2 regions of the Gordonia sp. IEGM753 genome follow, and region 2 is predicted to be linked to the other one. Evidence: riboswitches for the same ligand, from Rfam matches in the RefSeq annotation. Region 2 holds a riboswitch; the other holds the start of a gene.

Region 1 (6,812 bases), 1.9 Mb from region 2:
GTGGCTCGAACAACGACACCCAACCCATGCCCAAACCTTCAACGCGGGACGCCAGCCACAGGTTTTGAATGGCGCAGGACAGCGAAGCAATGTCCATTTCGGGCAATGTACGACGGCCGAAGATATGCCGCTCGCGATCGTCCATCAGCGCAGCCACCAGCACTTCGGCGCAATCGTTGATGCCTTCGACTTTGAGCTTCATAAATTCATCTGTACGCTCCCCGAGCGCTTCGGCGGTGCGGACGCGCTCCTCCTCGACCAACGCCTGAATCTTGCTGCGCAAGCCGCGATCACTGATGCGGATGAACCGCCAAGGCTGCATCAGGCCGACACTTGGCGCCTGATGCGCAGCTTCGAGCAGGCGCCGAAGCAACTCGGGCTCGACGCTGCCGCCGCTGAAGTGACGCATGTCGCGGCGTTCGGCGATGGCTCGGTAGACAGCCGCGCGTTCGGCTTCGGAAAATGCGTTGTCGATCATGGCCTCTTCGCGAGCAAGTCGGCCTCATGATCAGGCACAAACAATGCGGCTACAGCGCTCGGGTTCGACGGAAAATAGAAGTGCACATAGGACGCGGTCATCCGCCCTTCGCGATAAACCGCCTCGGCGCCGCGCCCGCCATTCGGGCTCAAGCCTCGGGTAATGGGTTCAAGTTCGGTCGTGGTCAACGAGTGATGGTAGGTGTGACCGCGCAGGGAGCCTTCGGGCAGTTCGACCGCTTGCAGCGCCAACGCGGCCAGGCGCTTTTGCATCACCGCATCCCCGGCCAGCAAACCGACCAATTGTGCGCGGGTACCTTCGACATCGGTCAGCGAATCCAGCAGGTAAAGCATGCCGCCACATTCTGCCAACAACGGTTTGCCCGCCGCATGGTGTGCACGAATCGCCTGCAGCATCGTGAGGTTCTGCGACAACGCCACATGGTGCAATTCCGGGTAGCCGCCAGGCAGATAAAGGCTGTCGGCCTGGGGCAATTGCGCATCACGGATCGGCGAGAAAAACACCAACTCGGCGCCCATCGCTCGCAGCAGATCCAGACTTGCGCCATAGGTAAAGGCAAAGGCTTCGTCACGCGCCACCGCGATACGCACGCCGGCCAACAACGGTTCGGCGGCGATTACATCCGGCGCCGCAAACTCGACGGCCGGTGGTAGCGCTACCTCACAGCTGCTGGCCAGCGCATTGGCGGCGGCATCGAGGCGCAGGTCGAGGTCGTTGAGTTCGCTGGCCTGAACCAGACCCAAGTGGCGGCTTGGCAACTCGATCCCGGTTTCTCGCGACAAGGCGCCATACCAACGCAAACCTTCGGTCAGGCTGCCTTCCAGCAATTGTGCATGGCGCACAGTGCCAACGCGGTTGGCCAACACACCGGCAAACGGCAAGTCCGGTTGATAACGCGCCAACCCCAAGGCCAGCGCACCGAACGTCTGGGCCATTGCGGTGCCGTCGATCACACCCAGCACCGGTACCCCGAAATGCCGCGCGAGGTCTGCGCTGGACGGCGTGCCGTCGAACAAACCCATCACGCCTTCGATAAGAATCAGGTCGGCCTCAGCGGCCGCTTCCCACAACAGTCGGCGACTTTCCTGCTCGCCGACCATCCACATGTCCAGCTGATAGACCGGCGCACCGCTGGCGCGCTCGAGAATCATCGGGTCCAGAAAATCGGGTCCGCATTTGAACACGCGAACCTTGCGCCCCTGATTGCGATGCAAACGGGCCAGCGCAGCAGTAACGGTGGTCTTGCCCTGACCGGAGGCCGGCGCGGCAATCAATACCGCCGGGCAATGACGTGGTTGGCTCACAGTTCTACGCCTTTTTGCGCCTTGATCCCGGCCTGGAAGGCATGTTTGATCACGCCCATTTCGGTGACTGTGTCGGCCAGCTCAATCATTTCCGGCTTCGCGCCACGACCGGTCACAACCACATGCTGCATCGGCGGTCGCGCCTGCAAATCACTGAGCACCTGATCGAGGTCGAGGTAACCGTGCTTCAGCGCGATGTTCAGCTCATCCAGCACGACCAGGCCGATGGACGGGTCGCTGAGCAGTTCACGGGAAACGACCCACGCAGCCTCGGCGGCAGCGATATCACGCTGACGATCCTGGGTTTCCCAGGTGAAGCCCTCGCCCATCACATGAAACCGCACCTGCTCGGGAAACCGCCGAAAGAACAGCTCTTCGCCAGTGCTGTTACGGCCCTTGATGAACTGCACGACGCCGCACTGCATGCCGTGGCCCATCGAGCGCGCCAGCATGCCGAAGGCCGAGCTGCTTTTGCCTTTGCCGTTGCCGGTCAACACCAGCAGCAGCCCGCATTCATTCGGGGAGTTGGCGATTCGTTCGTCAATCACGGCTTTCTTGCGCAACATGCGCGCCAAATGGCGTTCGTCACGATCGGGGGTGTCAGTCATTGGGGGAGCTCTCCGTTGAGGCTGGATAACGGCGGGCAGGCACAAGAATAGATGGCGTGAAGCCTGGCATCGCCCACCGTGATGCCGCTGGATGGATCAGGCCGGTCTCCGGGCTCATGAGCGGCTCGCGGCCTGACTGCGCGCCTTCCCGCATCGGTAATCGACACAGTGGCTTAAAGCACAGTTTTCACTCATTTACCGTTGCGGGGGCAGCGCCGGGATCGTGACCCTTTCTTCAATTGAAAAAGCGACTCACCGGCTTCCCTGTTTCACTCTGTCGACCAAGGCCACAGAGCACCTGAAACAAGCCGCGAAGGTTAGAGGGTTGGGGATGGAGCGTCAATTAAAGCCGGGCGACCGCTGAGCGAATAACTGCCCCTAATCAATTATCTGACGCCAATCTTGTGCCACACTCTGCGCAGTGATATCAAATAGCCATACATCAACACACAATAATAAGGGTGAGCAACATGCAAGGCATGATCATCAGCAATCCGAAGCTGGAATTCCTGCGTCCGATGCTGGAGCGTTGGTTCGACTGCATCGACCGTTACAACGCTGTGCGCGGCGATAACGATGCGCCGTACTGGCATGATGAAAAAGCCAATCTGGGTTTGCTTTCGGCGGCTGCCTGGATGGCAGAAATGGTCACCCTGCAACACACACCTACCCGCAAACAAACCGAAGATGGCGAGCGCAACGGTCGTGCCGATTTGTTGATCGCCAGCAGCGAACAACGCGCTTACCTTCAGACCACGCAACGCTGGCCACGGGTCAATGGTTTGAATGTGACTCAGGCGTTGGCCGACATCACCAGCGATGCAAAAAGAATCAGCTACGCCAGCGACCTGAAACTGGGTTGCCTGTTTGTGGCCCCACAAAAAACCCAACACAGCACGACCCCGGAAGAACTCCAGGACATGGTCGATGACCTGCAAAAAGAAAACACCTGCGCCGTCGCCTGGTATTTCCCCTACGCCTATCGCAAGTTGCGCAACGAAGCTGGCCAGTATCATCCGGGCATCGCCGTACTCTTCAAGGAAGCACGGGGCTGACAGGTGGAACCATCGCGCCGTGAAACTTCTCTACTGAACACTCCAGTGCACTCATAGGGAAGATCAGCATGCGCAAGCCCCAGCTCGTTTTTGTCATCGTGCTCGCCGGAGGGCTTGCCGCCTGCGGTGAATCCTCCGGGCTTCAGGTCTCCGACGGCACCGGGCCGTCACCCAAACTGCCAGAGCCGAACAAAACACTTATCCCGACGGTGAACATCGCGCCGGCGATTGGCTGGAGCGATGGCGCCATGCCAACCGCAGCGGCGGGCATGAAAGTGGGTGCATTTGCCGAGAACCTCGACCACCCACGCTGGCTGTACGTGTTGCCCAATGGCGATGTGCTGGTGGCAGAAACCAACGCCCCGCCCAAACCCGACGACTCGAGCGGCATCCGTGGTTGGGTCATGAAAAAAGTGATGGGCCGTGCTGGCGCCGGTGTGCCCAGTGCCAACCGAATCACACTGCTGCGAGACAAGGACCACGACGGCATCGCCGAAACGCGCACCGTGTTCCTGGAAAACCTGAATTCGCCTTTTGGCATGGCACTGGTCGGCAATGACCTTTACATCGCCGACTCCGACAAGTTGATCCGGTTTCCCTATCAGGACGGCGAAACATCGATCACCGCACAACCGACCAAAGTCGTCGACTTACCGGGTGGCACGATCAACCATCACTGGACCAAAAACGTAATTGCCAGCAAGGACGGCAGCAAGCTGTACGTGACGGTGGGCTCCAATAGCAACGTAGGCGAAAACGGCCTGGCTGCCGAGGAAGGTCGGGCAGCAATATGGGAAGTGGATCGCGCTACCGGCAATCACCGGATTTTCGCCTCCGGCCTGCGCAACCCTAACGGCATGGGCTGGGAACCCACCAGCGGCGCATTGTGGACATCGGTCAACGAGCGTGACGAGATTGGCAGCGATCTGGTGCCGGACTACATTACGTCGGTCAAGGACGGGGCATTCTATGGCTGGCCGTTCAGCTATTACGGGCAGCATGTCGATGTGCGTGTGTCACCGCAAAACCCGGACCTTGTCGCCAAGGCAATCGCTCCGGACTATGCCGTCGGCCCGCATACCGCCTCACTGGGTATGACCTTTGCCGAAGGCAGCACACTGCCGGCACCCTTTACCCAAGGCGCATTTGTAAGCCAGCACGGTTCCTGGAACCGTAAACCGCACAGTGGCTATAAAGTAATTTTTGTACCGTTCGCTGCCGGCAAGCCGAATGGGCAACCGGTGGACGTGCTGACCGGTTTCCTCAGCGCCGACGAGAAAGCCATGGGCCGTCCCGTCGGTGTGGTGATCGATAAGCAAGGTGATTTGCTGGTTGCCGACGATGTTGGCAACAAGGTGTGGCGCGTTTCAACAACCCGATAACGTCAACGTCAGCGCAACCGGAGCCTATGGATTACGTGCCAGATGCTCTGGTTGCAGAACGCGTTTGGCGCTCAGGTAGGCTTTCTGCCAATAGGCTTTTGACAGACTGTCGAGTTTCACCGTACCGCCAGTGGCAGGCGCATGCACAAAGCGCCCTTCGCCAACGTAGATCCCGGCATGACTGACTTGTGAGCCGCCATTGGTGGCGAAGAAGATAAGGTCACCGGTTTGCAAACCATCCTTGCCGACATCTGGCGCCTGCATGCCGATCATCTCGCGCGTGGAGCGTGGCAGCGTGATGCCCGCGACGTCGTGATAGACGTAGCCGATCAAGCCACTGCAATCGAAGCCGGAATCAGGCGTGTTGCCGCCCCAACGGTAAGGCGTGCCCACCAGGCCAAGCGCGCGAAAAAGCACGTCTTGCGCTTCGGGCGAAAACGGTTGGGCAGGACTGAAAACGATGGGCGCACGAATCACCGGCGCAGGTGGCGGTGTGCGGCTGGCACAAGCGCTGAGCAGCGCTGCGAAGAACATGATTGTGAGGCGGGCCGAGGTCGTCATAAGCAGAACATCCTGATCTAACTGCGGCTTTTTCCGTCAGGAAGACAGAAAAGAAAACCGCCTGCGCGTTGCGCAGGCGGTTTGCCATCAATAATAGATATGGATTCTAGCGGCTACGCGCCAAACTTCAAGTAAGACTTTAACTTCACCTTACTTTCAGTGTGCTTACTTGCGAGCAGTGACCACGGTCGGTGCCATGGCGAGGGCCCGTTTGGCTTCAATGAAGGTCTTGCTCCAGTAGCTGTCGCCCAGGCTATCGACCCGGACACCACCGCTGCGGCGGCTGCTGGAGTGGATGAACTGGTCATCGCCAAGGTAGATACCCGCATGGCTGACACGACCGCGACGACCGTTGGTTGCGAAGAACAGCAAGTCGCCAGGTTTGAGGTTGCTGCGTGAAACCAGCGGCGCATCAACGTTGATCATTTCGCGCGTGGAGCGTGGCAAGTTCATGCCGGCTTCTTCACGAAACAGGTAACCGATGAAACCGCTGCAGTCGAAACCGGCTTCAGAGGTACCACCGAAACGGTAACGGGTACCGATCAGGGACATGCCACGTTCGAGAATGCTGTCGGCCAGAACCGGAAGCTTGTAGGACTTGCCATCGGCGAAGTCTGCGAGCTCGTTTTCGGTGGCCTTTTCTTCTTGCTCGAGATCTTTCTGATAGAGAGCGGAAGATTGAGCGGTAGCGGTGTTTTTAACCTGCTGCTGGGGCGCTTGCTCGGACACTGGAGAGTGAGCGGCGCAACCGAACAACAGGGTGACGAGTGCGAGAGGCACGAGGGGTGCGAAGCGATTTAGCATGGGCACGACCGTGGCTGAAAGTTGTAAAGAAGCCGAGACTATGCCCGCTATCAACCTCATTTGCAAATTCAATCGAACTTTATGTGACTTATCGGTTTCCCGTTTACATCTAAGCGCTTAAGCCCCTTTTAAACTGTTACGCGCCCTGCAACCTTCAGGAAAGCGGGTTTTCTGACGCCTGGAATATGCCGAAACCCAATAAAACCGGCGGTTTGCGACGTAGCTACCAGCCCAGGGTTTCTTTCAAAAAAGGGATCGTCAGCTTGCGCTGAGCTTGAAGGGACGCCTGATCGAGGCGTTCAAGCAGCTCGAAAAGTGCGCTCATGCTGCGCGTACCACGGGTCAGGATGAAATGCCCCACTTCGTCCGTCAGGTGCAATCCACGGCGAGAGGCGCGCAGTTGCAGTGCACGCAGCTTGTCTTCGTCGGAGAGCGGGCGCATTTGGAAGATCAGTGCCAGGGTCAGGCGGGATTTGAGGTCTGCCAGCTTCACCGGCAATTCGCGCGGGGAAGTCGAAGCCGCAATCAACAGACGTCGACCGCTATCACGCAACCGATTGAACAGATGGAACAGCGCCTCTTCCCAATCCGCACGGCCG
Region 2 (6,812 bases):
GACCGTCACGGGTCGGATAATTGGCCAGAATCAGGGCAATGCGTTTATCGGCGTTGGGCACTCGCGCCAGATCACTCCAGCGCCGCGCCAGTTGCGCGACAAAATCCATGCGCTCGGGTTGCGCCCGATAGCAAACCACATCCGACTGACTGCGCTCACTGCGCCAGGCCAGGTCCTTGAAGCTGATCGGGCGACTGATGATTCGCCCGTCCAGTTCCGGCAAGGCGATGTGCATTGCCAGGTCTCGCGGGCCCAATCCCTGCTCGCTCGCCCGCCAACCAGGCTCGTTGTCTTGGGCGCAGATGGCCTGGATAACCGGAATGTTGCGCCGAAACGGTCGCAAATGCGGCGCTTCAGGGCTCGACTGGGCGAAACCGGTGGTGTTCAAGATCACCGCCGCTTCAACCTCGTCCAGCAAATCTTCGACCACGGTGAGGCAACCTGGCTCTTTTAGACTGGCCAGCGCAATCGGCAATGGGTTAAGCCCTGCCGCCTGCAAACGCTGGCAAAAAATATCGATGAAAGCAGTATTGGCCGCTTGCAAATGTGAACGGTAAAACAGCACCGCCGCGACCGGTTGACCGACCTGCCATTCGGCTTGCCAATCGCTGAGGACTGCGGGGCTTTTTTGCGGGTGATAGATCGCGGTGCGTGGCAGCGTTTGCGGTTCGGCCCAGGCATAGTCACGGGCTAGCCAACGATTGGCCAGGCAGCGAAAAAAGTCCAGGGCATTGCTCATGCCGCCCTGACGCAGGTATTGCCAGAGCCGGTCACGTTCGCCCGCGTCAACCGTGCTCAGATCGCTGAGTTCGGGGTCTGGACGGTCATCGCCCGGCACCAGAATCAGCTGCACACCACGCTCGGCCAGTTGCACCAGACGCTCGACACCATAGCGCCAATAGCCAATGCCGCCGTGCAGCGAAATCAGGATGACCTTGGCATGGCGCAACACCTGGTCGACATACAGGTCAACCGAGGCGTGATTTTGCACCTGCATCGGGTTGGCCAGACGCACGCTCGGGTAATCGTCGGGCAATTGCTGCGCCGCTTCGGCGAGCAGCGCCAGGCTGGAATCACCACTGCACAGGATCACCAGTTCGGCGGGGGTTTGTCCAAGGTCGGCAATGTTGTCATCCGACACGAAACCGCCGGGCTGGGTCCTGAGCAGGTGCATGGGTTAGACGCTGAGCGCAGCGCGCAATTGCGCTTCGAGTTGCGCCGCATCCAGTTCCTGGCCGATCAACACCAGGCGTGTGGTGCGCGCTTCATCGGCGCCCCACTGCCGGTCGAAATGCTTGTCGAAACGCGTGCCCACGCCCTGAATCAGCAAACGCATCGGCTTGTTCGGGATTGCCGCAAAACCCTTGACGCGCAAGATGCCGTGCTTGACCACCAGTTGCGTCAGCGCATCCATCAGCAGGTTTTCATCGGCTTGCGGCAGCTCGATGGAGATCGAATCGAAGGCATCGTGATCGTGGTCGTCTTCGCCTTCATGATGGTGATCGTGATGGCTATGACGGCTATCGATGTGTTCTTCGGAACCGGCGCCGAGGCCAATCAACACGTCCAGCGGCACGCGGCCGCTACTCGCTTCAATTACTTTCACGGCGGGCGGCAGTTCTTCAGCGACTTCCAGGCGCACACGGGCCAGGTCTTCGGCACTGATCAGGTCGGATTTGTTGAGGATCACCAGGTCGGCGCTGGCCAGTTGATCGGCAAACAACTCGTGCAGCGGCGATTCGTGATCCAGGTTCGGGTCCAGTTTACGCTGGGCATCGACCTGGTCCGGGAACGCGGCGAAAGTACCGGCAGCCACGGCTGGGCTATCAACCACGGTAATCACCGCGTCAACCGTGCAAGCACTGCGGATTTCCGGCCATTGGAAGGCCTGGACCAAAGGCTTTGGCAGGGCCAGCCCAGAGGTTTCGATGAGAATGTGATCGAGGTCGCCGCGACGCGCGACCAGTTCGCGCATCACCGGGAAAAACTCTTCCTGCACGGTGCAGCACAGGCAGCCATTGGCCAGTTCGTAGACGCGGCCGTTGGCCTCTTCTTCAGTGCAGCCAATGGAGCACTGCTTGAGGATTTCACCGTCGATACCCAGTTCGCCAAATTCGTTGACGATGACCGCAATGCGGCGCCCCTGGGCGTTGTCGAGCATGTGCCGCAGCAACGTGGTTTTGCCCGAGCCGAGGAAGCCGGTAACGATGGTGACGGGAAGTTTGGCCAGTGTTTTCATCGGATGCCCTTTGGCAAGGTGGCGGGCATACGGGACGACGACCGCTGCGACAGTTGCGCGGAAGATTTCGCCACCGGATCACCCCGCCCGGTTGTAGTGAGAATCTATGACGAGGCAGGTCTCCTGGCTGACGGCGTGCAGGGCGTTGGCCCGGCATTCGCTGCGCCTTCCCGCGAAGCCGTTAAACAGGCTTCGCAGTGGCGTGGCAGCGAACAACACCGTTCACAGTTGCGGGGGCAGCCGCGGCATCGACCGCGTTCCCTTCTTAGCTTCGGCAAACGCCGAAGAACCTCGAAAGCGCAAGGCTACGCATCGTCTGGTGGCCGGTCAATCTCTTGTGGCGAGGGGATTTATCGTTAGGCAGCGAAGCGGCCCCGGTGTCTATTGGCGACGGCTTCGCCGCCGAGCGGGGATAAATCCCCTCGCCACAAAAAACACACCTGAGCTAATTGAGAACCCTTGCCAATTGACGTCAAACCCTCGCCCATGGTCTCCTACGCATCTTGTTACGGGTGCCCTTCACAGGGTGAAACGGGAAACCGGTGAATCATGTGCTTTACTCTAAAGCCATGTCAGTCCGGTGCTGCCCCCGCAACGGTAAACGAGCGAAGAATCAAAACCACTGTGCCAGCAGTTCGGCATGGGAAGGTGATTCTTGCAGGTCAAGGCGACAGCCGAACCCCCTCGTGAGCCCGGAGACCGGCCAGTAACACAAAGTGACCACTACGATCACTGAATAACAAACCCGCGGTGGGCGGGCGCTGTTTGCACCCCTGCGCGCCCGACTCGCGGGGGTTTTGCATGCGCCCCTTATCACCCGCTGACAGACCAGAGGGAAGCGCCATGTCGACCATCAGCAGCACCAAGCACAGTACCGCCAGCAGCACCACAACCCTGAGCCAACGCCTGACCGCCGCCATTTGTGCGTCGATCCTTGGCGCGTGCCTGGTGTATTTCGCCGGTTTCTCGCACATTGAAGCGGTACACAACGCTGCTCATGACACCCGTCACAGCTCCGCATTCCCGTGCCATTGAGACCTGCCGACATGATCAAGCGTATTGCTCAAACCGCAGGTTTTACCGGTCTGCTGGCCGCCCTCCTGCTGACCCTGTTGCAAAGTTTTTGGGTGGCCCCGTTGATTTTGCAGGCCGAGACCTACGAAAAATCCGAGCCAGCGGCGGTTGAAGTTCACGAACACGATGCCGCCGCCATGGCCGGCCATACTCACGATGCCGAAGCCTGGGAGCCGGAGAATGGCTGGCAGCGCGTTGCATCGACCACCGGCGGCAACCTGGTAGTCGCCGTTGGTTTCGCCCTGATGCTGGCGGGCCTGTACACCTTGCGCGCCCCGACCAAAACGTCCCAGGGCTTGCTCTGGGGCCTGGCCGGTTACGCGACATTTGTGCTGGCGCCAACCCTGGGCCTGCCACCCGAACTGCCGGGCACCGCAGCGGCTGATCTGGCCCAGCGGCAACTCTGGTGGATCGGCACCGCTGCCTCAACGGCTGTCGGCATTGCATTGATCGTGTTCAGTCGCCACTGGCTGATGAAAGTACTGGGCGTGGCAATCCTGGCCGTTCCGCACGTGATCGGCGCACCGCAACCGGAAGTGCACTCGATGCTGGCCCCGGAAGCACTGGAATCGCAATTCAAAATCGCTTCGCAGCTGACCAACGTGGTGTTCTGGCTGGCCTTGGGCCTGATCAGCGCATGGTTGTTCCGCCGCAAAAGCGATGGCCAATACCACGCATGAGTGAACCCGGCACAGCGCCGACTTTAGTGGTCGGCCTGGGCTGCCAACGCGGCTGCCCCGCCGGTACCTTGCGAGCATTGCTGGAGCAGGCATTACAGGCTCACCGCATCGAATTGCACCAGATAGTTGCCCTGGCCACTATCGACCTGAAGCGCGACGAGCCTGGCCTGCTCGAATTGGCCGCAGAGCTTGAGTTGCCACTGAGCTACTTCAGCAGCGAACAACTGGCCAGGTACCAAACGCAACTCAGCCATCGCTCGCAAATCGCTTTCGAACGCACCGGCTGCTACGGCGTCGCAGAAAGCGCAGCATTGGCGCTTGCGGAACACCTGGCGCAGTCACCGGCAACGCTACTGATTTCACGACAAAAATACGCTCAGGCCACCCTGGCATTGGCCTGCGCTGTATAAATTCCCCGATAATCCCCCCGTCCATCATGAGCGATCTTCATCTGAAGACCCGCCTAACCCTTTTTCTGACAGGAAATGACGATGACCGTCTTCTTCATTGGCGCAGGTCCCGGCGACCCGGAATTGATCACCGTCAAAGGCCAGCGGCTGATTCGCACGTGTCCGGTAATCATCTACGCCGGCTCGCTGGTGCCAGAGGCGGTGCTGCAAGGACACAGCGCGGAGTTGGTTGTAAACAGCGCTGAATTGCACCTGGAACAGATCATCGAGCTGATCAAGACCGCTGATGCCAAGGGGCAGGATGTGGCGCGCGTACATTCCGGCGATCCGAGCCTGTATGGAGCGATTGGCGAGCAGATTCGTTACCTGCGCGAACTCGAAATTGCATTTGAGATCGTCCCCGGCGTCACTGCCACCGCAGCGTGCGCGGCACTGCTGGGCGCTGAATTGACGCTGCCAGACGTATCTCAAAGCGTAATCTTGACCCGCTATGCCGACAAGACCGCGATGCCAGCAGGTGAGGAGCTGGGGAATCTGGCACAGCACGGCGCGACGATGGCGATCCACCTGGGGGTCAATCATCTGCAAAAAATCATTGTTGAACTGCTGCCGCATTACGGCGCCGACTGTCCAATCGCGGTGATTCATCGCGCGACCTGGCCGGATCAGGATTGGGTGGTGGGAACGCTTGCGGACATCGCCGGGAAGGTTGAAGCCAAAGGGTTTCGGCGCACGGCGTTGATATTGGTGGGTCGGGTATTAGGCAGTGATCACTTCAGTGAGTCATCGCTGTATCGCGCAGGGCATGCGCATCTGTACAGGTCCTGAAGCGTTGGTGGCGAGTGAGCATGCTCGCGCAGGACCGCTATGCGGCCCAACGACAGCCAATGCATTCATCACGGGAAAATGCATTAGCTGCTTTGCGACTGCTGCGCAATTGATGGGAGCAAGCTCCGTCGCCACCGCGACGTTTTTTTTCGCAGCGAACGCCCTTAGTAGTAGGCGTTTTCTTTCTGCGTGTGGTCGGTAACGTCACGCACACCCTTAAGCTCGGGAATACGCTCGAGCAACGTGCGCTCGATGCCTTCGCGAAGGGTGACGTCTGCCTGGCCGCAGCCCTGGCAACCGCCGCCGAACTTGAGCACGGCAATGCCGTCTTCAACCACATCGATCAGGCTGACCTGACCGCCGTGGCTCGCAAGCCCCGGGTTGATTTCGGTTTGCAGGTAGTAATTGATGCGCTCATTGACCGGGCTGTCGGCGTTGACCATCGGGACTTTGGCGTTTGGCGCCTTGATGGTCAGTTGGCCGCCCATGCGGTCGGTGGCGTAATCGACGACCGCATCATCCAGAAAAGCTTCGCTGAACGAATCGATATAGGCAGTGAAGCTTTTCAGCCCCAGTGCCGTGTCTTCCGGTTTTTCTTCGCCCGGCTTGCAGTAAGCAATGCAGGTTTCGGCGTACTGGGTGCCAGGCTGGGTGATGAAGACGCGGATGCCGATGCCTGGGGTGTTCTGCTTGGAAAGCAGATCAGCCAGATAATCGTGGGCGGCGTCAGTGATGGTAATAGCGGTCATGGAAACTCCTCGCAGGCTTGGGCGCAGTTTACGCCAATCATCGCGCCGCACAAAGTCCTAGTATTTTTGTCGGGAAAGCACTGGCTTCGATCTTTTCGCAGGTTCGCCGTCAATTCGGTCTTTTAGCCACCGATAGCTGCTTTTTTCGATCCATTCGTAACTTGCCCAAGACCCAAGGCCAATAGTCAAAGCACAAACCACAAACATCACGTAGGGATTCACCCCATAACGCTGTGCGATAAAACCACCGGCCGACAGCACCAGAACGTGCATCAAGTACACGGAATAGGAGCAATCGCCCAGCAACTTGAGCAGGCGTTTGTTCTCGAAATAGCGCTCCAGTGCCATGCAACACGCCACCAAAATCGCACTTGGTACGCCCCACGCCAGAAACCGCGGTTGGGGCTGCACGTGATAAATCGCCAGTAAGGCCAAGGCGATGCCCAGCAAGGGCAGGCTCAAACCGGGTTTTATCCAGCCACGACGGTAGATCATGCCGATGGCGATACCCAATAGAAACTCATAGACGATGTCCGAACGGTAGAACTCGCTGATCCAGCCCCAGTCAGTCCAGGCCCGGCAAACAGCAAATAGCAGGGCTGCGACGATCAGCAGGCGAACCTGCAAACGAAACAGCAGCGCCCACGCAAACAACACGTAGAAGAGCATTTCGTAGTTTAGGGTCCAGCCGACATTGAGCGTGGGGTAGATGCCGTAGCCGCCGGGGTTTTCAGAAGGGATAAACAGCAGCGACATCAGGAAGTGCGACCAGTCGACCGTTTGATCGGGCAACACGGGTCTGGCGAAGACCACCGCCAATGCCATCAACACC

Evidence for each region. Region 2 has a riboswitch for cobalamin ahead of cobW (cobalamin biosynthesis protein CobW). Riboswitches for the same ligand answer to the same signal wherever they lie in the genome.
Region 1: it holds a riboswitch for cobalamin, as region 2 does, so the genes downstream of both, cobO (cob(I)yrinic acid a,c-diamide adenosyltransferase) here and cobW (cobalamin biosynthesis protein CobW) in region 2, are expected to answer to the same signal.

What each region holds. Positions count from the first base shown of each region.
Region 1 is NZ_JBNQGB010000001.1:187,846-194,657, reverse strand. It holds gene bluB (5,6-dimethylbenzimidazole synthase) at 1-478, opposite strand, end outside; gene ACQR3R_RS00885 (cobyrinic acid a,c-diamide synthase CobB) at 475-1,803, opposite strand; gene cobO (cob(I)yrinic acid a,c-diamide adenosyltransferase) at 1,800-2,411, opposite strand; cobalamin riboswitch at 2,494-2,728, opposite strand; gene ACQR3R_RS00875 (hypothetical protein) at 2,882-3,466, shown strand; gene ACQR3R_RS00870 (PQQ-dependent sugar dehydrogenase) at 3,535-4,848, shown strand; gene ACQR3R_RS00865 (NlpC/P60 family protein) at 4,873-5,409, opposite strand; gene ACQR3R_RS00860 (NlpC/P60 family protein) at 5,575-6,213, opposite strand; gene hda (DnaA regulatory inactivator Hda) at 6,437-6,812, opposite strand, start outside.
Region 2 is NZ_JBNQGB010000001.1:2,062,927-2,069,738, forward strand. It holds gene cobN (cobaltochelatase subunit CobN) at 1-1,174, opposite strand, end outside; gene cobW (cobalamin biosynthesis protein CobW) at 1,178-2,239, opposite strand; cobalamin riboswitch at 2,336-2,548, opposite strand; cobalamin riboswitch at 2,733-2,961, shown strand; gene ACQR3R_RS09240 (CbtB domain-containing protein) at 3,083-3,274, shown strand; gene ACQR3R_RS09245 (CbtA family protein) at 3,286-3,993, shown strand; gene ACQR3R_RS09250 (cobalamin biosynthesis protein) at 3,990-4,403, shown strand; gene cobM (precorrin-4 C(11)-methyltransferase) at 4,485-5,231, shown strand; gene nfuA (Fe-S biogenesis protein NfuA) at 5,396-5,980, opposite strand; gene ACQR3R_RS09265 (acyltransferase family protein) at 6,038-6,812, opposite strand, start outside.